2 regions of the Peribacillus sp. FSL M8-0224 genome follow, and region 1 is predicted to be linked to the other one. Evidence: a T-box and tRNA genes for the amino acid it is inferred to sense, from the RefSeq annotation. Region 1 holds a T-box; the other holds one or more tRNA genes.

What was found. The T-box of region 1 lies ahead of thrS (threonine--tRNA ligase). A T-box ahead of a tRNA ligase gene usually reads a tRNA of that ligase, here a tRNA-Thr.
Region 2: it encodes a tRNA-Thr, which carries the amino acid that the T-box ahead of thrS (threonine--tRNA ligase) is inferred to sense. The anticodon was not compared.

Annotation. Positions count from the first base shown of each region.
Region 1 is NZ_JBBOOJ010000001.1:3,985,689-4,000,009, reverse strand. Features, by position in the region: gene MKX49_RS19245 (sigma-54 interaction domain-containing protein) at 1-55, shown strand, start outside; gene ablA (lysine 2,3-aminomutase) at 561-1,997, shown strand; gene MKX49_RS19235 (YokU family protein) at 2,000-2,266, shown strand; gene ablB (putative beta-lysine N-acetyltransferase) at 2,332-3,195, shown strand; gene MKX49_RS19225 (ferredoxin) at 3,208-3,447, shown strand; gene MKX49_RS19220 (aspartate aminotransferase family protein) at 3,492-4,859, shown strand; gene MKX49_RS19215 (CoA transferase subunit A) at 4,870-5,568, shown strand; gene MKX49_RS19210 (3-oxoacid CoA-transferase subunit B) at 5,553-6,215, shown strand; gene MKX49_RS19205 (thiolase family protein) at 6,235-7,416, shown strand; gene MKX49_RS19200 (peptidase) at 7,428-8,753, shown strand; gene MKX49_RS19195 (amino acid permease) at 8,875-10,368, shown strand; gene MKX49_RS19190 (DUF7010 family protein) at 10,628-11,278, shown strand; gene MKX49_RS19185 (hypothetical protein) at 11,280-11,594, opposite strand; T-box leader at 11,705-11,925, shown strand; T-box leader at 11,956-12,177, shown strand; T-box leader at 12,209-12,431, shown strand; gene thrS (threonine--tRNA ligase) at 12,491-14,321, shown strand, end outside.
Region 2 is NZ_JBBOOJ010000001.1:4,676,822-4,691,142, reverse strand. Features, by position in the region: tRNA gene MKX49_RS22810 (tRNA-Ala) at 540-612, opposite strand; gene MKX49_RS22805 (beta-propeller fold lactonase family protein) at 880-1,899, opposite strand; gene MKX49_RS22800 (MgtC/SapB family protein) at 2,389-3,096, opposite strand; gene MKX49_RS22795 (DMT family transporter) at 3,248-4,147, shown strand; gene MKX49_RS22790 (hypothetical protein) at 4,180-4,365, opposite strand; rRNA gene MKX49_RS22785 (16S ribosomal RNA) at 4,795-6,345, shown strand; rRNA gene MKX49_RS22780 (23S ribosomal RNA) at 6,522-9,454, shown strand; rRNA gene rrf (5S ribosomal RNA) at 9,574-9,689, shown strand; tRNA gene MKX49_RS22770 (tRNA-Val) at 9,701-9,776, shown strand; tRNA gene MKX49_RS22765 (tRNA-Thr) at 9,787-9,862, shown strand; tRNA gene MKX49_RS22760 (tRNA-Lys) at 9,884-9,959, shown strand; tRNA gene MKX49_RS22755 (tRNA-Leu) at 9,967-10,048, shown strand; tRNA gene MKX49_RS22750 (tRNA-Gly) at 10,057-10,131, shown strand; tRNA gene MKX49_RS22745 (tRNA-Leu) at 10,144-10,232, shown strand; tRNA gene MKX49_RS22740 (tRNA-Arg) at 10,243-10,319, shown strand; tRNA gene MKX49_RS22735 (tRNA-Pro) at 10,331-10,407, shown strand; tRNA gene MKX49_RS22730 (tRNA-Ala) at 10,425-10,500, shown strand; tRNA gene MKX49_RS22725 (tRNA-Met) at 10,529-10,605, shown strand; tRNA gene MKX49_RS22720 (tRNA-Ile) at 10,616-10,692, shown strand; tRNA gene MKX49_RS22715 (tRNA-Ser) at 10,713-10,805, shown strand; tRNA gene MKX49_RS22710 (tRNA-Met) at 10,909-10,982, shown strand; tRNA gene MKX49_RS22705 (tRNA-Asp) at 10,989-11,064, shown strand; tRNA gene MKX49_RS22700 (tRNA-Phe) at 11,088-11,163, shown strand; tRNA gene MKX49_RS22695 (tRNA-His) at 11,181-11,256, shown strand; tRNA gene MKX49_RS22690 (tRNA-Gly) at 11,261-11,334, shown strand; tRNA gene MKX49_RS22685 (tRNA-Ile) at 11,340-11,416, shown strand; tRNA gene MKX49_RS22680 (tRNA-Asn) at 11,429-11,503, shown strand; tRNA gene MKX49_RS22675 (tRNA-Ser) at 11,505-11,595, shown strand; tRNA gene MKX49_RS22670 (tRNA-Glu) at 11,599-11,670, shown strand; gene MKX49_RS22665 (TraR/DksA C4-type zinc finger protein) at 11,712-12,461, opposite strand; gene MKX49_RS22660 (1,4-dihydroxy-2-naphthoate polyprenyltransferase) at 12,608-13,528, opposite strand; gene MKX49_RS22655 (isochorismate synthase) at 13,828-14,321, shown strand, end outside.

The DNA.
Region 1 (14,321 bases):
AAACAAGTACGGCATTGAAAAAGTATATACGGCAGGGTCGAAGGAAACCAAGTGAATTCAGTTTTTTTTGGAAACGCTGTCACTGTCGTATCATGATGTAATCTAAAGAGACTTTCAGAATGTAGACAAGCTCGATGAAAATCGAGTTCGTCTACATTTTTTTGCTTGTACAAATTTGGACGTTGATTGGAACGTAGGGCACTCGCTTTCCGCGGGCGGTCCGCCATCGGCACACTCACGCCTGTGGGTCTCCCTTGGACTCGCTATTCCCGCAGGAGTCTCGAACACCCGCTCCAATCAACTATGTTTAAAAATTTGGATAGAACTCCTTTTGTCTACAAACTGGAGGGCTCTTGTGTAAAGAGAGCCTTCTTTTTTATTGCTGGCGCAAAGAATCTGGCTGCAAAAAATTATGCATAATGAAAAATATCTTGCGATTTTAAGCTCGGTTTACCCCCATTTGCTTATGATTTCCTTGTTATCAATGTTGGCATCATTCTTGCGAGAGTATATAGATAAGTTCTAATAATAAGGGGGCATTATTAATGAATTTGATGGGAATGGATGTAAAACATAAAGAATACCTAGGTGGACGCAGGCATTATAATGATATCGAATTATGGAAGGATGTAACGGAAGAGCAGTGGAATGATTGGATCTGGCAATTGACCAATACGATTAAATCACTGGATGATCTGAAAAAGGTCGTCAACTTGACACCGGAGGAAGAGGAAGGAGTCCGGATTTCGACTCAAACGATTCCGTTGAACATTACGCCTTATTATGCTTCTTTGATGAATCCCGATGACCCTCGCTGTCCGATTCGTTTACAGTCTGTACCGCTTTCGGCAGAAATGAACAAGACTAGATATGATTTGGAGGATCCGCTGCATGAGGATGAGGATTCCCCTGTTCCAGGATTGACGCATCGTTATCCGGATCGTGTTCTATTCCTTGTAACGAACCAATGCTCCATGTACTGCAGATATTGTACGCGACGCCGTTTTTCGGGTCAGGTTGGCATGGGTGTTCCCAAGAAACAGCTTGACGGGGCGATTGAATATATCCGGAACACTCCGGAAGTGAGGGACGTCCTGATCTCTGGCGGTGACGGCCTGTTGATCAATGATAAGATCCTTGAATACGTATTGAGTAACCTACGCGCCATCCCGCATGTGGAAATCATCCGGATCGGCACACGTGCACCGGTCGTTTTCCCGCAGAGGATTACGGAAAATTTATGTAATATTCTGAAAAAATACCATCCGGTTTGGTTGAATACGCATTTCAATCATTCACTTGAACTGACGGATGAAGCGAAAAAAGCATGTGATATGCTCTCGATGGCAGGGGTGCCGCTTGGTAATCAGGCAGTCATCCTCGCTGGTATCAACGATAGTGTCCATATCATGAAAAAGCTTATGCATGACTGTGTTAAAGCAAGGGTAAGACCTTATTACATTTATCAATGTGATCTATCTGAAGGGATTGGCCATTTCCGGGCGCCGGTTTCAAAAGGACTGGAAATCATTGAAGCGCTGCGCGGCCATACATCAGGATATGCAGTGCCAACCTTTGTGGTGGATGCTCCTGGCGGCGGCGGAAAGATTGCCTTGACTCCGAATTACCTCCTTTCGCAAAGTCCGGATAAAGTCGTTTTACGGAACTTTGAAGGAGTAATCACAAGCTATCCGGAGCCGAAGAACTATGTTGCCGGCAGTGCGGATGCTTACTTCGATGAAGTGTATGGTACTGCGGATAGGAAAGAAGCCGTCGGGATTTCTGCGCTCATGACGGATGAGAAATTCAACTTGGTGCCAGAGGGCCTTCGTCGTCTTGACAAGAGAAAAGCGTATGAAAGCACTGATGAACATGCTTCCTTGAAGGATCGCCGTGATAAACGGGATGAAATGAAGGAAAAATTAAGGTTGGCCCAAGAAAAAAAGAATGCCTTGGCCGCTAGCGGTTCGGTGAAATCTGATGGCAAGGAGGAATGAAGATGGACTGCTTATGGTGCAATACCCCAAACGTGGAAGAAAGCGAAAAGAAGGATTGTTACTGGATCATGCCTGACGGGAAACGCTCAATAAAAGTCCTTCAAGTTCCGGCCATAAACTGTCCTGAATGCGGAATCTATGTGTCTGATTCGATGAATCAAAAGGTTGATGAAGCCTTATCCATATATGATGTGAGTGAATATCCTGATGAGTTTACGTATGAACAGCTTCTTCAGGCACCTGTCAAAAAATTATTCAATTGGAAATAGAATGCCGGGAGAAGCGGATGATAGGCATCTCTTCTCCCGAATTCTTTAAATAAGGGGGATACATGATGCCTGTTCAAAAGCTGCCTTTTTTCACCCAAATGGAGACCGGGGATTGTTATACGATGGAGCTCTATCATGATCATGCCAATCAGCGCTTACGCATGGATGATTATCGGGGAAATATCAAAAAAGCGATCGATCGGGCCCTTGCCATCGCAAAGGAGCAGGGCTTTACAAAAGTGATACTTAAAGCAAGGAATGAAGATTTATCAGCAGCGTTGGGTCAGGGATTCATGCTGGAAGGAATATTAAGCAAGTATTTCAAAGGGAATGATGCCTATTGCATGGCCTTCTATTTAACGGATGAAAGGCGGACTAGCGACTTTTGGGCCAAGGAAGATATGGTCATCCAAGATGTAACCACAGTTCCTAGACCGATTGCATCCCAGCAAATCCCTGACGGTTATATCCTCCGGTCTGCTACGGAGAAAGATGCACAAGAGCTGGCGAAGCTATATGGTGCCATTTTTGAAACCTACCCTACACCGATGAATGATGAACGATATATCAAGAAAGTGATGGAGGAAGGGACGATCTTTAGTGTTATCGAATATGAAGGAACCATCGTGAGTGCTGCATCCGCTGAAGTGAATGAGATATATCATAATGCTGAGATAACGGACTGTGCAACAATTCCCCAGCATCGAAAGCATGGTTTCATGAAGGTGCTCATCTCCGCATTGGAACAAGAATTGTACAGGAAAAACATTTATTGCTCCTATTCATTGGCCCGTTCATTGTCAATGGGCATGAACGCCGTCTTTCATCAGCTTGGATATGAATATGGCGGCAGATTAACGAAGAACTGTAATATTTGGGATAAGTATGAGGATATGAATATTTGGGGTAAAGATTTATCCCTCAAGTAGGAGGATTTTTCTATGGCTAAATACACATGGGTTGATAAAGAAACGTGCATTGCGTGCGGGGCGTGCGGTTCAACAGGTCCTGAGATTTATGACTATGACGATCAAGGGATCGCTTTCGTCATCCTGGACGATAATCAGGGAATTGCCGAAGTTCCTGAAATCCTGCATGATGACATGCAAGATGCCATGGAAGGCTGCCCTACGGAATCCATCCTGATTCAGGATGAGCCTTTTAGTCTTTTAAGAACGTAATAGATTAATAGATGATGTGTACGAATGTTAAAAGGAGAGATGAAATGGAACGAAATCATTTGATTAAGCCTACTTTAGATCAGGACTATCCCACTATCTCTCATGGGAATGGAATTTATCTTTATGATACAGATGGAAAACAGTATATAGACGGCTCATCAGGAGCGGTCACGGCAAGTATTGGACATGGTGTATTGGATATTGTCGAGGCCATGACGGAGCAGGCCCGCAAGGTTTCTTTTGCATATAGGTCTCATTTTACGAGTGGAGCCGCAGAGGCATTGGCCAAAAAGCTAAGTGAGCTGGCTCCAGGGGATCTGAATTGGTCATTTTTTGTGAACAGTGGATCGGAAGCGACCGAAACGGCAATGAAGATCGCGATTCAACATTGGCAAGAAAAAGGGTTTGAGCGAAAAAATCGTATAATCTCCAGGTGGACCAGTTATCACGGGATCACGATGGGCGCTTTATCGATGTCAGGCCATGTACCAAGAAGAAAACGTTTTGTGCCGCTATTGGAGGATTTTCCTAGCATATCTGCTCCTTATTGCTATCGCTGTCCTCATAATAATGAAACTTCAGGATGCAAGCTTAAGTGTGCAGATGAACTGGAGACAGCCATTCAAAGGGTCGGCTCCGAGAATATCGCAGCCTTCATCGCAGAACCGATAATCGGGGCATCCGCTGGTGCTGTAACACCGCCGGATGGCTACTATCAAAGGATTAAGGAAATCTGCGAAACCTATGACATTCTTTTTATCGCCGATGAGGTAATGACGGGAATCGGCAGGACAGGGAAAATGTTCGCAATGGAACACTGGGGAGTCACCCCGGATATCATCGCATTGGGTAAAGGAATGAGCGCCGGGTATACTCCAATCGCAGCCACGATGATTACTGACCGTGTCATGGAGCCGATTTTAAAAGGCTCGAAATCTATCATGGCTGGACACACATATAGTGCAAACCCTCTATCGGCAGCCATTTCATTGGAAGTGCTTTCCTACATTGAGCGCAATGACCTGGTTCGGGCAGCGGAAGAGAAAGGTCAATATCTGTTTAAGAAGCTGCAAGGCTTGGCTGAGAAATTCGACATCATCGGTGATGTTAGAGGGAAAGGGCTTCTCCTTGGACTTGAGTTTGTCTCAGATCGGGTGTCAAAAACGCCATTCGACTTGCAAATCGGCCTGACTCCAAGGCTTGTCAACAAGGCTTTTGCGAAGGGGTTGATAATCTATCCTGCTGCAGGTGCGATTGAAGGAATCGCTGGTGATGCGGTTATCATATCTCCGCCATTAATCATTACGAATGAAGAAATCGATCGCCTCGTCAAGATACTGGAAGCTTCCCTCGAAGAGTTGCAGCAAGAATTGCACGCGGAAGGTTTGATTGAAGACATGCAGGCTATTTAGGAGGAACGGTATGAAGCAGGTCAGTACGAAGAAAAACAAAATTGTGACCATGGAAGAAGCGCTGGAGCATATTTCCGATGGATGCACACTCATGTATGGCGGATTTGGCGGAGTGGGAACTCCTCCGACGCTTGTACAGGGTATCCTTGACAAGGGCGTTAAGGAATTGACCTTGATTGGCAATGATACTGGATTCCCTGATATCGGCATTGGCCGGCTTGTGACTGCTGAAAGGGCAAAGAAAGTGATCGCCTCGCATATCGGATCCAATCCTAATGCCGGCAAGCTCATGACTGAAGGTAAGCTGCAAGTCGAATTTTCACCGCAGGGTACATTAGCCGAACGGATTCGTGCCGGCGGTGTAGGCTTAGGCGGGATTTTTGTCGATGTCGGGATTGGTACGATAGCCGAAGAAGGCAAGGGCAAGATTGTGATAGAAGGAAAAGAATATTTGGTGGAAACCGCTTTGACGGCAGAGGTCAGCATCGTCCATGCCAAAAAGGCCGATTCACTTGGGAATTTAGTGTACGACAAGACTGCATGTAATTTCAATCCGCTGGTAGCGATGGCAGGGGCCTTCACGATTGCGGAAGTGGAGGAAATCGTTCCTGCAGGCGAATTGGATCCGGAATGTATTGCCACACCAGGCATTTATGTAGATATGGTGATTCCGACAAAAGGGGTGAATTGGAAATGGGCATGGCAGTAGATGTACGAAATCGCATCGCGAAACGCGCCGCCAAGGAAATCCATGACGGATTGATCGTCAATTTAGGCATCGGCATCCCTACCTTGGTGGCAGATCATATTCCTCAAGATATCCATGTGCTGTTCCATGCGGAAAATGGAGTTCTCGGTACGGGTCCAAGTCCTGATCCCGGAAAAGAAGATCCTGCCCTCTGTAATGCGGGAGGTTTCCCGATCACCACTGTAATGGGAGCTTCTTACTTTGACAGTGCAACGGCATTTGGGATGATCAGGAAAGGATACATCGACATCACCATCCTTGGGGCCCTGGAAGTCAGTGAAAAAGGGGATTTGGCGAATTGGATCGTCCCAGGAAAGCGGGTGCCGGGTATGGGCGGGGCAATGGAACTTGCCCAGAAAGCCAAAAAGGTGATCGTCCTGATGAATCACGTGAATAAGCAGGGTGAATCTAAGATATTGAAGACATGTACGCTGCCATTGACGGCAAGAAAGAGTGTGGATTTAATCATTACTGATATGGCTGTCATGGAAGTTACAGAAGAGGGATTGGTGCTTAAGGAAGTCATGGCGCCATATACCGTGGATGATGTGATAAGGAATACAGAGGCATCATTGAAAATCCATGCTGCCGTCAACATCATTGAATAGGTAAGAGGAGGAAAAAAGCTTGAATGAGGTTGTCATCGTTTCTGGAGCGCGAACTGCAGTTGGATCCTTTGGAAAATCACTCAGGAATGTTAAAGCTACCGAATTGGGCCGTCAAGTATTGGAAGGTTTAATGGAGAATTCCGGTTTGGGTAAAGAAAAAGTCAATGAAGTGATTTTCGGACACGGCTATGTCCACGGAGGCGGACTTAACTCGGCACGAATTTCGTCGCAGCTGGCATGTTTCCCACACAGTGTCCCAGGACACGTTGTAATCAAAGCATGTGGATCAGGTTTAAAGGCCATTACCAACGCCGCTTTAACTATCGCTGCTGGTCAAGAAGACGTCATTATTGCCGGCGGAGTGGAGAGCATGAGCAATGTGCCTTATATCGTGAAAAATAGATGGGGCGGTAAATTTGGAAACTTAACGATGGAGGATGCTCTGCTGGCAGATGGATTAATATGTTCCTTGGAAAATGACCATATGGGAATCACTGCCGAGCGCTTGGCTGAAAAATATGGTATCCGTCGTGAAGAACAGGATCAATTTGCTTATCAAAGCCACAAGAAGGCTTGGAAAGCTATAGAAGAGGGTCGCTTTAATAGAGAAATTATTTCGCTTAAAATCAAGGATCGAAAAGGGTTTCAAATCTTCAACCAAGACGAAGGGGTACGCGAGGACATTCATCTAGATCAACTAGCCAGTCTTCAGACAGTATTCAAAAATGAAGGAACCATTACGGCAGGAAATGCCTGTCCTATGAATGATGGGGCTGCAGCTGTACTTTTAATGTCCAAGCAGCAAGCAGAAGAAAAGGGATTAAAACCGCTCTTGAAAATAAAGGCTTTTGCCAGTGCAGGAGTTGAACCTGGAGTTATGGGGATTGGACCAGTACCCGCTACTCGAAAGGCATTGGAAAAAGCAGGTCTATCGTTAGGGGATATCGGACTGATTGAACTTAATGAAGCCTTTGCTGCCCAAGCACTTGCAGTGATCAAGGAGTTAGATTTGAATCCGGATATTGTCAATGTCAATGGGGGGGCAATTGCACTTGGTCACCCTGTAGGAGCAACAGGTGCAAAATTGACAGTCACACTGATGCATGAAATGTTGCGTTCACAAGTTAAGTACGGAATGGTAACGTTGTGTATGGCAGGCGGAATGGGACTTTCAGTAATCTATGAGAATATGTGTAATTAAGGAGGATAATCGTGCCGGATATACAAAAACGGATAAACCAATGGATCAAGGATCATCGGGAAGAAGGAACGAACCTATTGCAAAAAATGGTACAAGCCCCGAGTACACAAGGAAATGAAGCGGGGGCACAGGCCATCGTCGCCCAAAAGCTGCAGGAAATGGGTTTGCAGATCGATAGTTGGGAACCAGACGGCAGCGAGCTGAAAAAGCATTCTTATTTCTATTCTCCGCGCAGTGAATTTTCCAACAGCCCCAATGTGGTGGGTATCATGAAAGGGACTGGAGGCGGACGTTCCATCATCTTGAACGGACACATCGATGTCGTTCCGGACGGAGACCGAGATCAGTGGGACGACGACCCATATAGCGGAGCGATTAAGAATGGAAGAATGTTTGGACGCGGCGTAACCGATATGAAGGGTGGAAATGTATCGCTGATCCTGGCGATGCAGGCTTTGAAGGAAAATGGCATCCAATTAAAAGGAGATGTCATATTTCAAAGTGTAATTGAAGAAGAAAGCGGCGGTGCCGGAACATTAGCGGCTGTCCTTAGAGGGTATAAAGCCGATGCCGCCCTGATTCCTGAACCGACGAATATGAGGATCTTCCCGAAACAGCAGGGTTCGATGTGGTTCCGAATCCATGTTAAAGGCCGGTCAGCCCATGGAGGAACAAGGTATGAAGGCGTTAGTGCGATTGAAAAAAGCATGACTGTCATCAATCATATTCGTGCCTTAGAAGAAAAGCGAAATGCACGTATCAGTGATCCGCTCTATCAGAATACGCCCATTCCGATTCCAATCAATCTAGGTGTCATTGAAGGCGGTAATTGGCCGTCATCCGTTCCCGACCTTGTGAAAGTCGAAGGAAGGATGGGGGTTGCGCCGGAAGAAACGATGGAGCAGGCGAAAGACGAAATGGCTGCCTGGTTATTGCAGCTCGGGGAAGCGGACCAATGGTTCAAGGAAAACCCGCCCGTATTGGAATGGTTCGGGGCACGCTGGGTTCCAGGGTCAATTGATGTCGAGCACGAACTGATGAATGCACTTGTTCATCAATATCGGCAAGTTGCCGGACAGGACCCGGTCATTGAAGCCTCCCCATGGGGAACGGATGGGGGATTGCTGACACATGTCGGTGAAACGCCAGCTATCGTTTTCGGACCAGGAGTAACCGAGGTTGCCCACTATCCAAATGAATACATCCTGCTTGACAACGTGTTCTCCACAGCCGAAATCATTGCGCTTACTCTAATTCAATGGTGTGGAATGGAGACTGAGCAGGATGCGGTCACCCAATCCGGGACTAGGGAGACGATACTAGGAAATGGCAATTAAACTGGATGGCATCCCAGCAAGTGAAGCGAACGATTAAGTTTTTCACAAAGCGGTTGTTAAAAAACTCTTTTATTCTTGAACTTTTAACTTTAAAAGAAAATGAGGTAGGAACCTTATGGACATGAATCTCATTGATAATGAAGAACCGACAGTTAAAAGGAATCCCATTGATAATCAAGAACCGACAGTTAAAAGGCAACTGAAAGCAAGACATATGACCATGATTGCCATCGGCGGTTCAATAGGAACCGGATTATTCCTGGCGAGCGGGGCAACCATCCAGAGCGCAGGGCCCGGCGGTGCCCTCGCTGCCTATGCCTGCATTGGGATCATGGTTTATTTCCTGATGACGAGCTTAGGGGAAATGGCGACATATATGCCTGTGTCGGGATCCTTTTCCACCTATGCCACACGCTTTGTTGATCCCGCATTCGGCTTTGCACTTGGCTGGAATTATTGGTTTAACTGGGCAGTCACCCTTGCCGTGGAAATAGCTGCAGCAGCCATCATCATGAAATTCTGGCTCCCTGATGTACCCAGCCTGATTTGGAGTGCCTTATTTCTTGGAATCGTCTTCACCCTCAACGCCCTATCCATTAAAAGCTATGGTGAATCTGAATATTGGTTTGCACTAATAAAAGTCATTGCCATCATTTGCTTCATCATTATTGGTTTAATGACCATATTGGGGATTTTTGGCGGAAAGGTGATCGGATTTGAAAACTTCACCATGGATGAGGCACCATTCAAGGGAGGATTTTTATCGATCATCTCAATCTTTCTAATCGCGGGATTTTCTTTTCAAGGCACAGAACTGGTTGGTATTGCTGCCGGGGAAAGTGAAGAACCCGAAAAAAACGTTCCGAATGCAATCCGCCAAGTATTTTGGCGCATCCTATTATTTTACATCGGGGCCATCCTGATACTTGGTCTCTTAATACCGTATACAAGTCCAAGCTTGTTGAACGGAAATGTCGAAAACATTTCTGTAAGCCCTTTCACGCTTGTCTTTGAACGGGCAGGGCTGGCATTCGCGGCATCCGTCATGAATGCGGTCGTGTTAACTTCCTTACTGTCCGCCGGAAACTCAGGGCTATATGCATCAACGCGGATGTTATGGTCGATGGCAAAAGATCATCAAGCTCCCAAATTCCTGGCCAAAGTCAACCGCAGGGGGATCCCGATGAATGCCTTGATCATGACATCCTTAATTGGAGGATTCGCCTTCTTGACCTCCATTTTCGGAGACCATGTATTTACATGGCTATTGAACGCATCCGGGCTGACTGGCTTCATCGCCTGGATTGGAATCGCCATAAGCCATTATCGCTTTAGACGTGCCTATGTTGCGCAGGGTGGTGACCTAAACGAACTGAAATATAAAGCAAAATGGTTTCCATTCGGTCCGATTCTTTCATTCACCCTGTGCATGCTCGTCATAGCAGGACAGAACTATGGAGCATTCCTAAGCGGCAGCATCGACTGGTATGGTGTCGCAGTCTCCTATATCGGACTACCGATATTCCTGGCAGTCTGGTTAGGATACAAGATTTATCACAAGACCAAATTAATAGCATTAAAAGATTGTCAATTCGATAAATCAGATGTGGCTTGATACCAATGGAAAAAACCTGAGCTCCCCTTTGGGGACTCAGGTTTTTTTATGAAGATTTGTATCGAAATCGAAATATATCTTCGAAAATCGGAATATATCTGCGAAAATAGGATTATATCTGCGAAAATAGAAATATATCTTCGAAAATCGGAATATATCTGCGAAAAACGGAATATATCTGCGGAAATCGAATTATATCTGCGAAACGGCATTTATCTCATCTTAAATCATTTTTTAAAGCTGAATAATTGGGGAAGTGGTGCAATATTATGCTATGTACGATTATACTGTGGATGAAAGGAAACTGATGATGAAAGAGGCGTTTCGCGGTTCTGGAATTGGAGTCATTTTCATGGCGGTCTTCGGAACACTGTGGGCGGGTACCGGTGTAATGGGATTGCAGGGGTGGGGGTTTCCCTACGTGGAACTCGCAGTCATATTCGTGGGAATCATCATGGTTATCGTTGGCATTTCATTAATACATGCATCACAAAAAATGTCCAATCAAGTTTCAGATGATGGGGCAAGACGTCTTAAGCGTATCGGATTTTTGTTTAATATGGTCTTCATTGCCGAAGGTTTGCTGATCGGGATTGCCATTGCCATCTGTAACTTGATCAATCAGACCGATCTTATACCGGGAGTCATTGCCATTATTGTAGGGATTCATTTTTTACCATTGGCGTCACTTTTCCAAATCAAGGTTTATTATGCAACAGGTGTGCTTCTCTGTTTATTGGCGCTTATTACATGGCTGATAGTGCCAGACACCGTCATGCTTGGGGAGTATCAAATCCTTGCACCGTTATCATTGCTCGGCTTTGGATGCGCGCTAATACTCTGGACCACTGGACTTACGCTATGGCTTGGAATAAAGAATTCAAGTCGAACGATAGCCGATGAAGAATGAATCAATGAAAAAACCCGTCATGGCGAACGGGTTTTTTCATTTGATTTTTCATCCAGGTCAAGAGCCTGACAATTTGAAATGGTTCATTCCAAACGAGAATGAAACTTAAAAGAAAGAATGCAGCCACAGCCAAAAATTTCGACATTCCTCTTTCATTTTTATACATGGCCCCTAAGCTGCATAACATACCAATTAGCAACGCACCGAATCCTGAAATCATAAGCAGCTCGGACGCTTTTGAAAAAGCAAGGGAACAGCAAAATGATAGGATACCAATCACTGCAAATGCGATTGACCAATTGCTTAAACGTTTCATAGAGACTCCTTTTTTACTAATTATACCAATTTGGTGTTAGTAATGGAATGAAAAAAATTGAGGTTGTCACTTATGGGAATATATTGTAATATATATAACAATATAAAATTTTAGAAGCATTGATAAGGACATGAATCATTTTTACGGTCTGCAGAGAGGGAAGGGCAGCTGCGAACTTCCTGGCTTAGGAAACTGATTTACCGCCTTTGAGCCATATCGGTGAACAAGAGTAACTGATATCGTCTAAGCTGCGTTACAGCTCTAGAGCCATGAGTATTTTTTGCTTATGGGAAATTGGGTGGAATCACGGGTAAACGCACTCGTCCCTTACATAGGGATGGGTGCGTTTTTTATTATTATAATTATTGCCATGATAAGGACATGAATCATTTTTACGGTCTGCAGAGAGGGAAGGATAGCTGCGAACTTCCTGGCTTAGGAAATTGATTTACCGCCTTTGAGCTATATCGGTGAACAAGAGTAACTGATATCGTCTAAGCTGCGTTACAAGCTCCAGAGCCATGAGTGTTTTTTGCTTATGGGAAATTGGGTGGAACCACGGGTAAGCGCACTCGTCCCTTGCATAGGGATGTGTGCGTTTTTTTCTATATAAAAATATGGCGATGATAAGGACATGAATCATTTTTACGGTCTGCAGAGAGGGAAGGGCAGCTGCGAACTTCCTGGCTTAGGAAACTGATTTACCGCCTTTGAGCTATATCGGTGAACAAAAAGTAACTGATATCGTCTAAGCTGCGTTACAAGCTCCAGAGCCATGAGTGTTTTTTGCTTATGGGAAATTGGGTGGAACCACGGGTAAACGCACTCGTCCCTTGCATAGGGATGTGTGCGTTTTTTTATTATTAAAAAGGGGTGTTTATGTGATGGGTGAAAAAATGATTAAAGTACAATTCCCGGATGGGCAGCAAAAGGAGTATCCGCAAGGGATCACAGTGGAAAGTGTGGCAAGCTCAATCAGCTCAAGTTTAAGGAAAAAGGCAGTAGCTGGAAAACTGGATAAGCAACTGGTTGATCTAAGTCACATGCTTAATAAAGATGGCGAACTGTCGATCTTGACTCTCGATTCGGATGAAGGATTACAAGTATTACGGCATACAGCGGCGCATGTTTTGGCACAGGCTGTAAAAAGATTATACAAAAATGTGGAATTAGGGATGGGACCAGTCGTGGAAGACGGTTTTTACTATGACTTTAAGTTAGACCATCCTTTGAGCTCAGAAGATCTGCAAGCCATTGAAAAAGAGATGGAACATATCATAAGTGAAAATCTGGAAATTAAAAGGATCGAAGTGACATATGAAGAAGCTGTGAAGTTATTCGAGGGCAGAGGGGAGTCATTCAAGTTGGATATAGCCAAGAACATCCCCAATGGTGAAAAATTAACGCTCTATCAACAGGGGGAATTCATCGATCTTTGCAGAGGGCCGCACCTTCCATCCACATCATTTGTAAAATCATTCAGATTGACTCGTGTATCTGGTGCCTATTGGCGGGGAGACAATCAAAATGAAGTTCTCCAAAGGGTGTATGGCGTGGCTTTTCGAAAGAATAAGGATTTACAGGATCATTTTAAATTCCTGGAAGAAGCGGCCAAACGCGATCACCGTAAATTAGGGAAGCAGTTGGAGTTATTCATGTTTTCGGAGGAAGCCCCTGGAATGCCATTTTATTTACCGAAAGGACAAATCGTTAGAAATGAATTGGAGAAGTTCTCGCGGGAGCTTCAGACTGAAGCTGATTACGACGAAGTTCGGACTCCTTTCATGATGAACCAGCGGTTATGGGAACAATCGGGCCACTGGGATCATTATCACGAGAATATGTACTTCACTGAGGTGGATCAAACAAAATTCGCGATGAAGCCAATGAACTGTCCGGGTCATATGCTTATATTCAAAAACAGTCTTTATTCTTACAGGGATTTACCCATCCGGATGGCCGAATTCGGTCAAGTCCACCGGCATGAATATAGCGGTGCATTGAACGGGATGCTGCGTGTCCGTACATTTTGTCAGGATGATGCCCACATCTATGTACGGCAGGATCAAATCGAAAGTGAAATTAAACAAGTGTTTCATCTGATCGATAAGGTGTATCGCACTTTTGGATTCGAGTATTCCGTGGAGCTCTCGACTCGTCCGGAGGATTCAATGGGCGATGAATCCCTTTGGGAAGCTTCTGAAACAGCCCTGAAAAATGTTCTGGAAAGCATCGGGATACAATATCAAGTAAATGAAGGGGACGGGGCATTTTATGGACCAAAAATTGATTTTCATATTAAAGATGCATTAAAACGAAGCCACCAATGTGCAACAATCCAACTTGATTTTCAAATGCCCGACAAATTTGATCTGACTTATATCGATGAAAATAATGAAAAAGTCCGTCCGGTCGTCATTCATCGTGCCATCTTTGGATCGATCGATCGATTTTTTGGAATCCTGATAGAACATTTTGCCGGTGCTTTTCCAGTATGGCTCGCCCCGGTGCAAGTACAGATCATCCCTGTCTCACAAGTTCATCTGGATTATTGTTTACAGGTTCAAAAAGCACTGAAGAATCAAGGCATAAGAGTGAAAATCGATGATCGGAATGAAAAGCTGGGGTATAAAGTCAGGGAAGCACAAATGGGGAAAATCCCATATATGCTGGTCCTTGGAGATAAAGAAGAAAAAGAAAATGAAGTAAATGTCCGTAAATACGGGG
Region 2 (14,321 bases), 690 kb from region 1:
CATCCTTTCTACGGCTCTCAATACAATTGGAGGCTGGTGCAAAAACCAGAATAGGATTAATCTACCATGTGTGCTTCCCGTAAGGGAGCGACAGTCAGTGGTGCACCTTGGTCGTTGGAGTCAGACTAACGGATGGGCTCTAACGCACCATAGTTCATCGACCTTCCTCTCCCAGCCGTAGAATCAGTATTGACCGTTCTGAACCATTTTCATTCTCTGTGGTGAAGCGCTGATTTTTGCGCTTCATGGATGGCTAACGGGTGCGTAGTTCCATAGGAAAAAGAAAGGAGCTGCGACTGCAACTCCTTTGCTTTAACTAAAAGATTAATTATATGAAAAGAACGGCTATAATTTATTGAAAAGTTATAATAAATTATTTTTATCTAAAGATTCCGGATAGCTACCCAATTGATAAAATTTAGCCTCATTTCTTCATATTCGTATGCATCGTGACCAAACTCGTGACCAGATACTGAGCATCATAAAATAATGACTTAATAAAAATAAAAATAACCTTGCTGCGCAAGGTTATTCGGATATGGAGCATAGCGGGTTCGAACCGCTGACCTCTACGCTGCCAGCGTAGCGCTCTCCCAGCTGAGCTAATGCCCCGAATTGAGGTACAATAATTATTTTATCGGATTTTGGTGAAAAGTCAATATAAAATATAAGATTTTTGCAAAAATGATAAAAAATCCGTTTGAGGATAGTCAAACGGATCAGACTAGAGACGCGATGAATCACGTAGCTACAGATTTTTTGTTTATACGATTGGATGTAAAAGACCTGCCGCAAAAGATTTCATGTTAATCCATCTCTGGGTTCATTTTCATTTATCACGTGCTTCATCAGATTCTAGTATTTTAAGCTTGTATTTTTTTACTTATCCTGAATTATATCCGTGATGGTGTATGTTTTAACATCAACACGGGCAATGGAGAGATCACGGTTTAATACATAAGCCTGATCCCCATCCTGGCTAAAGACGATTGCTTGCCTTGGTTCTTTGAACCCCCCGATTGTTTTAACTATGCGGTGATCAGCGACATTTATCACGTCAATCGTATGATCAGCCTTGTTGCTTGCGAAAAGGAGTTTATCATCAGGCGATAGAGCAGCGCCATATGGCTCGCGTCCCACTTTGATTTCACCCTTTATATTACCGTCTAGCGTATCAATTGCGGAAATGCTGTTGCGTCCGCTGTTGGCGGCATATAATGTTCTTCCATCAGCGGTAATCGAGATTCCGCGTATACTGGAGAACCCTGTTATTTCACGAATGATTTTTTTGGTGGTGGCATCAACGATAGACACTTTATCTCCTTGAAAGTTCGTGACAAAGATATATTTTCCGTCCGAAGAGACTTTGATGCCCTGCCTTGGTTGGGCGAAACCGGTAATGACGTCAATCGGTTTTCGTTTTTCCAGATCCACGACCGTGACGGAATTGTGTGCTTGATTGTTCACATACAATGTCTTGCCATCCGGGCTGACAGCAGTCCCAAATGCACCCGGACCAACGACAACTTCATCTTTCAAGGTGAAATTTTTTAAGCTGTAAAAACGGATCGTACCGAGCGTACTGTCAGAGATGGCAAACTCTGAGCCGCCATCAATAAACACGATGTTTCTCGGTGAACCGAAGCCGTCGATCTTTTTACGCAACTTGCCTTTGGTAAGATCATAGACCAGGATGGATTGTTCACGGCTATCCGAGACAATCGCTATTTGTTCATCCGGACTTACGGCAAGGGAATTGTTGGTGATGTGGGTGTCAAAGCCTGTCGCCAACTCTGGGCTTTTACTTTTAATAGAAGAAGCACCTATTACATTTGGTATGAAAAACACAAATAGTAAGGGTATAATCCATATACTTTTTACCTTCATTTTTTTTAACATCACTCACCTCGGGAAATTAATTTCTTGATAATTGTTTATATCCCTGTCAATATCATGCTGGTTGTCCTGACCACCTTTCTTTAAAATGTTTAATCAAGCCGGGTTCTTCCTTTCACTATATATAAACGTATAGAGCAGGATATCGGTTTGGTTAGTTTGCAAATTTATAATTTATAATAAATGTATAGAGTGGACCCCATAGATGAATAAGGCCGCAGTGAAGTCACGTAACACTAGACTTCCTCACTGACAGGTGGATGATAGTAAATGTCTATATATAGGTGTTAGATTCTGATGCTGGAGATAAAAACTGAGGATTGTGGAAGTTTCGATTGATTTATGCAGGCAAGACTTAGCCATTAATTGGTGCCTAACTGGACTTGCCAAGGGGTCAAAAATGGTTTAACAGAGTGGACTCGTATAGGTATGGAGGGAAGTTAAGGAGAATTTCAAAAGGGGTTCGGAATGTTTAATTCCCAACCCCTTTTATTATACATTTTCGATTTCCACCCGTGCAATTTCCTTAAGATTGGAGACGGTGTAATACACTTCCGATGTTCTGACTTTGTGATCGACCAGAACTTTAAGGGTCAAAAGGTGGTTGTCATTTGCCACATCTTTGATTCTGAGATTTTTGATGAATATTTTTTCTTCTTTGATTTTTTTCAGTACGATTGCAATGTCATCTTTATTTTGTACAACAAGCTGTAGGAAGATTTCTTTTTGCCGTAACTTCATCGGTCCGAGCCAGGTGACGATTGCGGGCACCAATTCCACACTAATGATCAATAAGATGACGCCGGCTATGGCCTCGAGAAAAAAACCAGCTCCAACGGCAATCCCGATTCCCGCCGCTCCCCAGATGATGGCGGCTGTCGTTAAACCGGATATGCTGTTGTTGTCACGCCGGAGAATGACGCCAGCACCTATAAAACCGACGCCGGAAACGATCTGGGCCGCAAGACGCAAGGGATCCATTGTGATATTAACGTCGTCGCTACCCGGGAATTTATAAGCGGATTCCATGGAAACGATCGTTAATAAACAGCTGACGATTGAAATGACCAGGCTTGTTTTTAATCCAACGGGTTTTCGTTTCATTTCTCGCTCTAGGCCGATAATTAGTCCAAGGAGAGCTGAAATCCCCAATTTGATAAGGATTTGCAGTTCCGATTGAGGGTCGAATGTCCATTCCATTTTGTTTCACCACTTCCGAATTATTATCGAAGAATAAAATCGTCTGTTGCCATATACCCGTTTTTCAAAAAAAACTACCCTAATAATTTTAACATAGTAGAATAGAGTTCTATGTAACGTAATTCCGTTGAAAGGAGGAATCTAAGTGCAAATGCCAAAAGTGAATCCCTATGTAGCGTTGGCGATCGGTGTGGCATCCGTATCTTTTTCGGCCATCCTTGTTAAACTGGCGACCGCTCCATCGGGTGTTATCGCCTTTTACCGTTTATTATTTACCGTCCTTCTTATGTTGCCGGTTTTCATGGTGAAATACCGTCATGAACTTAAATTCATTGAAAAAAAGGATTGGCTGTATTCGATTGCGGCAGGAGTGTTTTTGGCTTTTCATTTTATTTTATGGTTTGAATCGCTTAATTACACATCGGTCGCAAGTTCAACTGTCCTCGTAACCCTCCAGCCTTTATTCGCTTTTGCCGGAGCCTACCTGTTTTTTAAAGAAAGATTTTCAATGAAGGCAATATTGAGCGGCATCATTGCGATAGCAGGCAGCCTTGTCATTAGCTGGGGTGATTTGAGAATCAGCGGCATGGCGCTTTGGGGAGATATTCTTTCGCTTATCGCATGTGCGCTCGTAACCGGATATTTACTGTTTGGTCAAAATGTCCGAAAACGCGTCTCTTCTATAACATATACATTTGTCGTGTATGCAATCAGCTCCGTCGCCTTGTTTTTCTATGTGATCTTCAAGGGAGAGGCATTGGCGCCTTATCCTGCTTCCGATTGGATCTATTTCGTTTTGCTTGCCATTTTCCCGACTTTATTAGGACATTCTTTATTCAATTGGTCACTAAAATGGTTAAGCACATCGACGCTTTCGATGGGAATATTGCTTGAACCGGTGGGAGCGACAATTCTGGCTTATTTCATATTAGATGAACCGATACTCTGGACGCAGGTCCTTGGAGGTACCATCATATTGGGTGGTTTGATGATGTTCTTAAAGGATGAAAAGAAAAGCAAGGAACATAAAGAGGCGCAAGTCTCCGTATAAAAGCAGTAAGTCTCCCGACTTACTGCTTTTATCTAATATGGGTGAAACAAATAGGTGATCCGTGTGAAAATCAAAGCGAAAGTAAAGCTGAATAAAAACGTCGTACCATTCACCTTGCCTTTTTCTCTGCTGAACTTGATGGCTTCATAAAAAGCGGTACTGAATAAGTAAAGGGCCATACTGTAAGAAATGAGTAATCCGATTAATGGCAGATTCATTGCTTCACCTCATGGAAAAAAGATATCTATATATGACTATTTGTGTTTCTTTGGAAATATGCTTCGTTTATTCATAAAATATGGGCATGGCCCGGATGTCAGGGGAGGGGTGTGATAAAGAATATATAGAAGGAAATAGGTGAAAATGTTTTTTTTGAAAAAGTTTTAAAAAACGTATTGCAAACATTTTTAGTACATGGTATATTATTTCTTGTCGCTAAGACAGCAACTTAAACAGCTAACAAGTTGTTAAAAAGAATTTAAAAAAAGTTGTTGACGAAACGTGACAGAATGTGTTACATTATAGAGGTCGCTTCTGAGAGAAACGACATCGAAATTGCTCTTTGAAAACTGAACAAAACAAAGCGCCAACGTTAAATTTTAAGTGAGCACACACTATCAAAAAAGCAAATGAGCAAGTCAAACATTTCTTCGGAGAGTTTGATCCTGGCTCAGGACGAACGCTGGCGGCGTGCCTAATACATGCAAGTCGAGCGAATCGACGGGAGCTTGCTCCCTGAGATTAGCGGCGGACGGGTGAGTAACACGTGGGCAACCTGCCTATAAGACTGGGATAACTTCGGGAAACCGGAGCTAATACCGGATACGTTCTTTTCTCGCATGAGAGAAGATGGAAAGACGGTTTACGCTGTCACTTATAGATGGGCCCGCGGCGCATTAGCTAGTTGGTGAGGTAATGGCTCACCAAGGCGACGATGCGTAGCCGACCTGAGAGGGTGATCGGCCACACTGGGACTGAGACACGGCCCAGACTCCTACGGGAGGCAGCAGTAGGGAATCTTCCGCAATGGACGAAAGTCTGACGGAGCAACGCCGCGTGAACGAAGAAGGCCTTCGGGTCGTAAAGTTCTGTTGTTAGGGAAGAACAAGTACCAGAGTAACTGCTGGTACCTTGACGGTACCTAACCAGAAAGCCACGGCTAACTACGTGCCAGCAGCCGCGGTAATACGTAGGTGGCAAGCGTTGTCCGGAATTATTGGGCGTAAAGCGCGCGCAGGTGGTTCCTTAAGTCTGATGTGAAAGCCCACGGCTCAACCGTGGAGGGTCATTGGAAACTGGGGAACTTGAGTGCAGAAGAGGAAAGTGGAATTCCAAGTGTAGCGGTGAAATGCGTAGAGATTTGGAGGAACACCAGTGGCGAAGGCGACTTTCTGGTCTGTAACTGACACTGAGGCGCGAAAGCGTGGGGAGCAAACAGGATTAGATACCCTGGTAGTCCACGCCGTAAACGATGAGTGCTAAGTGTTAGAGGGTTTCCGCCCTTTAGTGCTGCAGCTAACGCATTAAGCACTCCGCCTGGGGAGTACGGCCGCAAGGCTGAAACTCAAAGGAATTGACGGGGGCCCGCACAAGCGGTGGAGCATGTGGTTTAATTCGAAGCAACGCGAAGAACCTTACCAGGTCTTGACATCCTCTGACAACCCTAGAGATAGGGCTTTCCCCTTCGGGGGACAGAGTGACAGGTGGTGCATGGTTGTCGTCAGCTCGTGTCGTGAGATGTTGGGTTAAGTCCCGCAACGAGCGCAACCCTTGATCTTAGTTGCCAGCATTCAGTTGGGCACTCTAAGGTGACTGCCGGTGACAAACCGGAGGAAGGTGGGGATGACGTCAAATCATCATGCCCCTTATGACCTGGGCTACACACGTGCTACAATGGATGGTACAAAGGGCTGCAAACCTGCGAAGGTAAGCGAATCCCATAAAGCCATTCTCAGTTCGGATTGCAGGCTGCAACTCGCCTGCATGAAGCCGGAATCGCTAGTAATCGCGGATCAGCATGCCGCGGTGAATACGTTCCCGGGCCTTGTACACACCGCCCGTCACACCACGAGAGTTTGTAACACCCGAAGTCGGTGAGGTAACCTTCATGGAGCCAGCCGCCTAAGGTGGGACAGATGATTGGGGTGAAGTCGTAACAAGGTAGCCGTATCGGAAGGTGCGGCTGGATCACCTCCTTTCTAAGGATAATTACGAGAGCGCTTTTGTTTTGTTCAGTTTTGAATGAGTAATTCATTCAAATAGGAAAGACAGTCATCACGATGTGATGGATACTTTCTGCTTTGTTCCTTGAAAACTAGATAATAGATAGAAGGCAATTAATTTTTTTCAAAGCATCTGTAAGATCTTTTTTAACGGTTAAGTTAGAAAGGGCGCACGGTGGATGCCTTGGCACTAGGAGCCGATGAAGGACGGGACTAACACCGATATGCTTCGGGGAGCTGTAAGTAAGCTTTGATCCGGAGATTTCCGAATGGGGAAACCCACTGTTCGTAATGGAACAGTATCTTTACCTGAATACATAGGGTACTGAAGGCAGACCCGGGGAACTGAAACATCTAAGTACCCGGAGGAAGAGAAAGCAAACGCGATTTCCTGAGTAGCGGCGAGCGAAACGGAATTAGCCCAAACCAAGAGGCTTGCCTCTTGGGGTTGTAGGACACTCAACATGGAGTTACAAAGGAACGGGGTAAATGAAGCGACCTGGAAAGGTCCGTCGAAGAAGGTAAAAACCCTGTAGTTGAAACTTCGTTCCCTCCTGAGTGGATCCTGAGTACGGCGGGACACGAGAAATCCCGTCGGAAGCAGGGAGGACCATCTCCCAAGGCTAAATACTCCCTAGTGACCGATAGTGAACCAGTACCGTGAGGGAAAGGTGAAAAGCACCCCGGAAGGGGAGTGAAATAGATCCTGAAACCGTGTGCCTACAAGTAGTCAAAGCCCGTTAATGGGTAATGGCGTGCCTTTTGTAGAATGAACCGGCGAGTTACGATTTCATGCGAGGTTAAGTTGATGAGACGGAGCCGCAGCGAAAGCGAGTCTGAATAGGGCGAATGAGTATGAGGTCGTAGACCCGAAACCAGGTGATCTACCCATGTCCAGGGTGAAGTTCAGGTAACACTGAATGGAGGCCCGAACCCACGCACGTTGAAAAGTGCGGGGATGAGGTGTGGGTAGCGGAGAAATTCCAATCGAACCTGGAGATAGCTGGTTCTCTCCGAAATAGCTTTAGGGCTAGCCTCAAGATGAGAGTATTGGAGGTAGAGCACTGATTGGACTAGGGGCCCCCAACGGGTTACCGAATTCAGTCAAACTCCGAATGCCAAATACTTATTCTTGGGAGTCAGACTGCGAGTGATAAGATCCGTAGTCGAAAGGGAAACAGCCCAGACCACCAGCTAAGGTCCCAAAGTATACGTTAAGTGGAAAAGGATGTGGAGTTGCTTAGACAACCAGGATGTTGGCTTAGAAGCAGCCACCATTTAAAGAGTGCGTAATAGCTCACTGGTCGAGTGACTCCGCGCCGAAAATGTACCGGGGCTAAACGTATCACCGAAGCTGTGGATTGACACCGTATGGTGTCGATGGTAGGAGAGCGTTCTAAGGGCGTTGAAGTCAGACCGGAAGGACTGGTGGAGCGCTTAGAAGTGAGAATGCCGGTATGAGTAGCGAAAGAAGGGTGAGAATCCCTTCCACCGAATGCCTAAGGTTTCCTGAGGAAGGCTCGTCCGCTCAGGGTTAGTCGGGACCTAAGCCGAGGCCGAAAGGCGTAGGCGATGGACAACAGGTTGATATTCCTGTACCACCTATACATCGTTTGAACGATGGGGGGACGCAGAAGGATAGGGTAAGCGCGCTGTTGGATATGCGCGTCCAAGCAGTTAGGCCGGAAACGAGGCAAATCCCGTTTCCATTAAGGCGGAGCTGTGATGGCGAGGGAAATATAGTACCGAAGTTCCTGATTCCACGCTGCCAAGAAAAGCCTCTAGTGAGATGTAAGGTGCCCGTACCGCAAACCGACACAGGTAGGCGAGGAGAGAATCCTAAGGTGTGCGAGAGAACTCTCGTTAAGGAACTCGGCAAAATGACCCCGTAACTTCGGGAGAAGGGGTGCTTTTTAGGGTGAATAGCCCAGAAAAGCCGCAGTGAATAGGCCCAGGCGACTGTTTAGCAAAAACACAGGTCTCTGCGAAGCCGCAAGGCGAAGTATAGGGGCTGACACCTGCCCGGTGCTGGAAGGTTAAGGGGAGAGGTTAGCGCAAGCGAAGCTTTGAACCGAAGCCCCAGTAAACGGCGGCCGTAACTATAACGGTCCTAAGGTAGCGAAATTCCTTGTCGGGTAAGTTCCGACCCGCACGAAAGGTGTAACGATCTGGGCACTGTCTCAACGAGAGACTCGGTGAAATTATAGTACCTGTGAAGATGCAGGTTACCCGCGACAGGACGGAAAGACCCCGTGGAGCTTTACTGCAGCCTGATATTGAATTTTGGTACAGCTTGTACAGGATAGGTAGGAGCCTGAGAAGCCGGAGCGCCAGCTTCGGTGGAGGCGTTGGTGGGATACTACCCTGGCTGTATTGAAATTCTAACCCGCGCCCCTTATCGGGGTGGGAGACAGTGTCAGGTGGGCAGTTTGACTGGGGCGGTCGCCTCCTAAAGAGTAACGGAGGCGCCCAAAGGTTCCCTCAGAATGGTTGGAAATCATTCGTAGAGTGTAAAGGCACAAGGGAGCTTGACTGCGAGACCTACAAGTCGAGCAGGGACGAAAGTCGGGCTTAGTGATCCGGTGGTTCCGCATGGAAGGGCCATCGCTCAACGGATAAAAGCTACCCCGGGGATAACAGGCTTATCTCCCCCAAGAGTCCACATCGACGGGGAGGTTTGGCACCTCGATGTCGGCTCATCGCATCCTGGGGCTGTAGTCGGTCCCAAGGGTTGGGCTGTTCGCCCATTAAAGCGGTACGCGAGCTGGGTTCAGAACGTCGTGAGACAGTTCGGTCCCTATCCGTCGCGGGCGCAGGAAATTTGAGAGGAGCTGTCCTTAGTACGAGAGGACCGGGATGGACGCACCGCTGGTGTACCAGTTGTCTTGCCAAAGGCATAGCTGGGTAGCTACGTGCGGACGGGATAAGTGCTGAAAGCATCTAAGCATGAAGCCCCCCTCAAGATGAGATTTCCCATGGCGCAAGCTAGTAAGATCCCTGAAAGATGATCAGGTTGATAGGTCAGAGGTGGAAGCATGGTGACATGTGGAGCTGACTGATACTAATAGATCGAGGACTTAACCAACGCTTTTTAAATAATGAAATACCTTCTTATTATCTAGTTTTGAAGGAATGAAAATTTCTTCTTGCATTTTCTCAAAAAGACGTTATAATAATATATGTCTTGAAAAAATGTTAAAATTGTTTGGTGACGATAGCGAAGAGGTCACACCCGTTCCCATTCCGAACACGGCAGTTAAGCTCTTCAGCGCCGATGGTAGTTGGGGGTTTCCCCCTGTGAGAGTAGGACGTCGCCAAGCAGGTTTCATATGGAGGATTAGCTCAGCTGGGAGAGCATCTGCCTTACAAGCAGAGGGTCGGCGGTTCGATCCCGTCATCCTCCACCATTTTACACCTGCCGGTGTAGCTCAACTGGTAGAGCAACTGACTTGTAATCAGTAGGTTGGGGGTTCAAGTCCTCTTGCCGGCACCATTTTTAAGATAGTACAAGCACGAGCCATTAGCTCAGTTGGTAGAGCATCTGACTTTTAATCAGAGGGTCGAAGGTTCGAATCCTTCATGGCTCACCATTTATATGCGGGTGTGGCGGAATTGGCAGACGCACCAGACTTAGGATCTGGCGCCGCAAGGCGTGGGGGTTCAAGTCCCTTCACCCGCATCTTTCATGCGGAAGTAGTTCAGTGGTAGAATACAACCTTGCCAAGGTTGGGGTCGCGGGTTCGAATCCCGTCTTCCGCTCCACTTTTCGTATGTGCCGGGGTGGCGGAACTGGCAGACGCACAGGACTTAAAATCCTGCGGTAGGTGACTACCGTACCGGTTCGATTCCGGTCCTCGGCACCATCATAAATATGCGCCCGTAGCTCAATTGGATAGAGCATCTGACTACGAATCAGAAGGTTGTAGGTTCGACTCCCGCCGGGCGCACCATGTTTTTATTGCGGGAAGTAGCTCAGCTTGGTAGAGCACTTGGTTTGGGACCAAGGGGTCGCAGGTTCGAATCCTGTCTTCCCGACCACGTGATTTTTAATGAATGGGGCCTTAGCTCAGCTGGGAGAGCGCCTGCCTTGCACGCAGGAGGTCAGCGGTTCGATCCCGCTAGGCTCCACCATTTTTCAATCAGAAACTTATATTATATTGGCGGTGTAGCTCAGCTGGCTAGAGCGTACGGTTCATACCCGTGAGGTCGGGGGTTCGATCCCCTCCGCCGCTACCAATAAATATAAGGACCTTTAGCTCAGCTGGTTAGAGCAGACGGCTCATAACCGTCCGGTCGTAGGTTCGAGTCCTACAAGGTCCACCATATTCATTTTTTTAAGCCGTGGAGGTATACCCAAGTTCGGCTGAAGGGATCGGTCTTGAAAACCGACAGGGGAGTCAAATCCCGCGGGGGTTCGAATCCCTCTACCTCCTCCATTTTTTCTAAAAGCAGCAAGTTGTTTTAAAACAACCTTACATAAAGGATGCGGACGAAACAATATTCACGAAAGCTTGATGCTAATCGTTTCATTATTACCGTCGCGGGGTGGAGCAGTCCGGTAGCTCGTCGGGCTCATAACCCGAAGGTCGCAGGTTCAAATCCTGTCCCCGCAATTATTAGGTCCCGTGGTGTAGCGGTTAACATGCCTGCCTGTCACGCAGGAGATCGCGGGTTCGATTCCCGTCGGGACCGCCATTATTTAAATTGAATACATATGTGGCTCAGTAGCTCAGTCGGTAGAGCAAAGGACTGAAAATCCTTGTGTCGGCGGTTCGATTCCGTCCTGAGCCACCATATCTTACAAAATTACGGCGATTGTGGCGAAGTGGTTAACGCACCTGATTGTGGTTCAGGCATTCGTGGGTTCGATTCCCATCAGTCGCCCCATTTCGCGGGTGTAGTTTAGTGGTAAAACCTCAGCCTTCCAAGCTGATGATGAGGGTTCGATTCCCTTCACCCGCTCCAAATATGGGCCTATAGCTCAGCTGGTTAGAGCGCACGCCTGATAAGCGTGAGGTCGATGGTTCGAGTCCATTTAGGCCCACCATATTCATATTGTTCCGCAGTAGCTCAGTGGTAGAGCATTCGGCTGTTAACCGAACGGTCGTAGGTTCGAGTCCTACCTGCGGAGCCACGGGGAAGTACTCAAGAGGCTGAAGAGGCGCCCCTGCTAAGGGTGTAGGTCGCGCGAGCGGCGCGAGGGTTCAAATCCCTCCTTCTCCGCCAGTTGGCCCGTTGGTCAAGCGGTTAAGACACCGCCCTTTCACGGCGGTAACACGGGTTCGAATCCCGTACGGGTCATAACAAAAAGGGAAGCATACATTCATGTATGCTTCTTTTTTTCATTTATTTTCCTTGATATAACCATCTTTTTGTTTATAGGGAATGTCTCCAAGTTGGGATTCTATATTTTCTTCTTTCAGGGTATCTTCATATTCCTTTTGCTTTTTGTTCGGTATATCCACTCTCGTTTTTCCTTCGATATCATTTGCGGCAAATCCTTCATAGTCTTCAGGAAATCCATCCGTTTCATCCTCGTTTTTATAAAGACCATTGTAATTGTCATGATCGCCGGTATAATCAGATGGCGTTTCTGATGTACCGAATTTGGCCACTTCACCAAAGCTATCTTCTTTAGCCGCCATTTCGATTCCATGACGATTTTCAAAATGATCACCCTTGGATGGAATCAGTATATCCTCTTCCACTGGCCTGTCTTGTGAAAGCGTTCGTTCTGGGGCATGCTCGACACAGTAGAGGGTGCTTGGGATCGCTTCAAGCCTCTCGATGGGGATTTCCTTATTGCAGGTTTTACAATGGCCATACGATCCTTCTTCCATGGCTTTCAAAGCTTCATCTATTTTCTCCATTTCGGATTGTGCATGCTCATCGAGTGCTTGATTCCGTTCCATCTCGAATAATTCGGTCCCTAGGTCAGCAGGATGATTATCATAGGATGATAATTCACCTACGGATTCCGTTTGGCTTTTATCCAGAACGGATTGTTCATCATTTTGAATTCTATTACATAGCTCATTTTTTTCTTGAAGCAGTTCTTTTTTGAATTTTTGCGTTTGTTGTTTCGTTGCCATATCCAATTCACTCCTTCTAAAGTCCAAATCTCTTTTTATATTGGTAAGGTGGTTGTATTATCTATTACCCGAATCGGAGTATAGGAAAACAATATGGAACGGAAGATAGAAAAAAGGACTGAGCGGATGGGCTCAGTCCCCGGAGATTATATAAGATAGCTGATGAATAATCCAATGGCCATGAGTAAGCCAAAGAAGGTGTTCGTTTGGGCAGTGGCTTTCATTGCCGGCACCATCGTGATCGGCTGTGTTTTACCTACGAAGCCTTTTATTGCGGCCATGGCCTTCGGTATGCTAAGGAAGGCAAGGAGAATCCAAGCCGTAACGCTTCCGGTAAGAACGAGCCCAACAAGCCATAGATAAGAGAAAGCGAACATGATTGCCATGAATGTCAGGGCGTTTTTCCTGCCCATCACGACTGGCATCGTTTTGCGGCCATGTGCCTTATCCCCATCATGATCTCGGAGGTTATTGGATAGGTTGATCAGCCCTACCAGTATCCCACTTGGAATGGCAATTAAGATGGCTGTTGAAGAAACATCACCGGTTTGAATGAAAAAGGCGATCAGGATTATCAAAAAGCCCATGAACAATCCAGAAAAAAGTTCCCCGAACGGTGTATATGAAATGGGCAGGGGACCGCCTGTATAAAGATAGCCGACAAGCATGCAAACGAGGCCTACTGCAGCAAGCCACCAAGACGATGCGGCACAGATATAGATTCCAATGATCAAGGCGATGGCATACATGCCAAGGGCCAAGTTCATGATTAGTCTGGGGGTCATCCCATGACGGACGATCCCGCCACCGATCCCTACGGATTCCTCCGTATCCAGGCCTCTCTTGAAATCATAGTATTCATTGAATAAATTGGTTGCAGCTTGAATCAGGATACTTGCAATCATCATGGCAGCGAATAGTAACCAATTCACTCCATCTTCCAAAAGTGCAATCACAGTTCCAAGTAAGACTGGGACAAAAGCTGCGGTTAGTGTATGTGGACGAATTAACTCCCACCAAATCTTCCAGGTCCGTTTAAGGGGAAGTCCGTCGTATTCTGTTTGCATTATTTCTCTCCTCAAAATCATTATTGGTTCTCTCGAAATTATAACAAATATTGAAATGTTGCACAAAAGGTTATCCTAATAAATGCAGGAAAAGTGGGTATGGGTGACAATTGAAATTCATGGGTGATGCATTTCCAAAATCAAGGGTATTTCTCTACATTCGCTAAGATTCATATAATAAGGAAAAAAGCAGGGAAGAATCGTTCGGTAAAGGGGCGTTTTATTGACATGAGGTTCAAGGGAGGTGTATCTTTAAATAGGTTAAATAGCTTTTAAAATGTACATTTGGGGGGATTTTTTTGGCTATCTCAGAGGAAACTGAACAGTTTCAGGGACTGGCTTCAGCTATACAAAAGGCGAAGGACTTGAATGATCAAGTTCTATTCAGTCATATTAAGAAGATTAAATGCAACAACCCCCTTTCATTTTATCAAGCTGGAAGAGAACGGTATGCGGGTGAACGCTTTTTCTGGGAGGACCCTGCAAAGGAAATAACCATCACCGGTTTAGGCAATGTTAAGAAACTCAAAGCGGCATCAAATGCCGAACGTTATAGAGAAGTCGAAAAGAGCTGGATCAAACTGCAGAATGATGCTGTCAAAACAGGAGTGACCGATGTAGAAGCGACAGGTCCTTTACTGTTTGGGGGCTTTTCTTTTGATTATGAAAATGACAGTACGCTCCTTTGGAATCAGTTCGGGGACAACCTGTTTTATATACCTGCCTTCATGCTTTCAATAGTGGGGAAACAAGCTTACTTAACGACAAACTTACTTTGTTCGCCTGATGATTC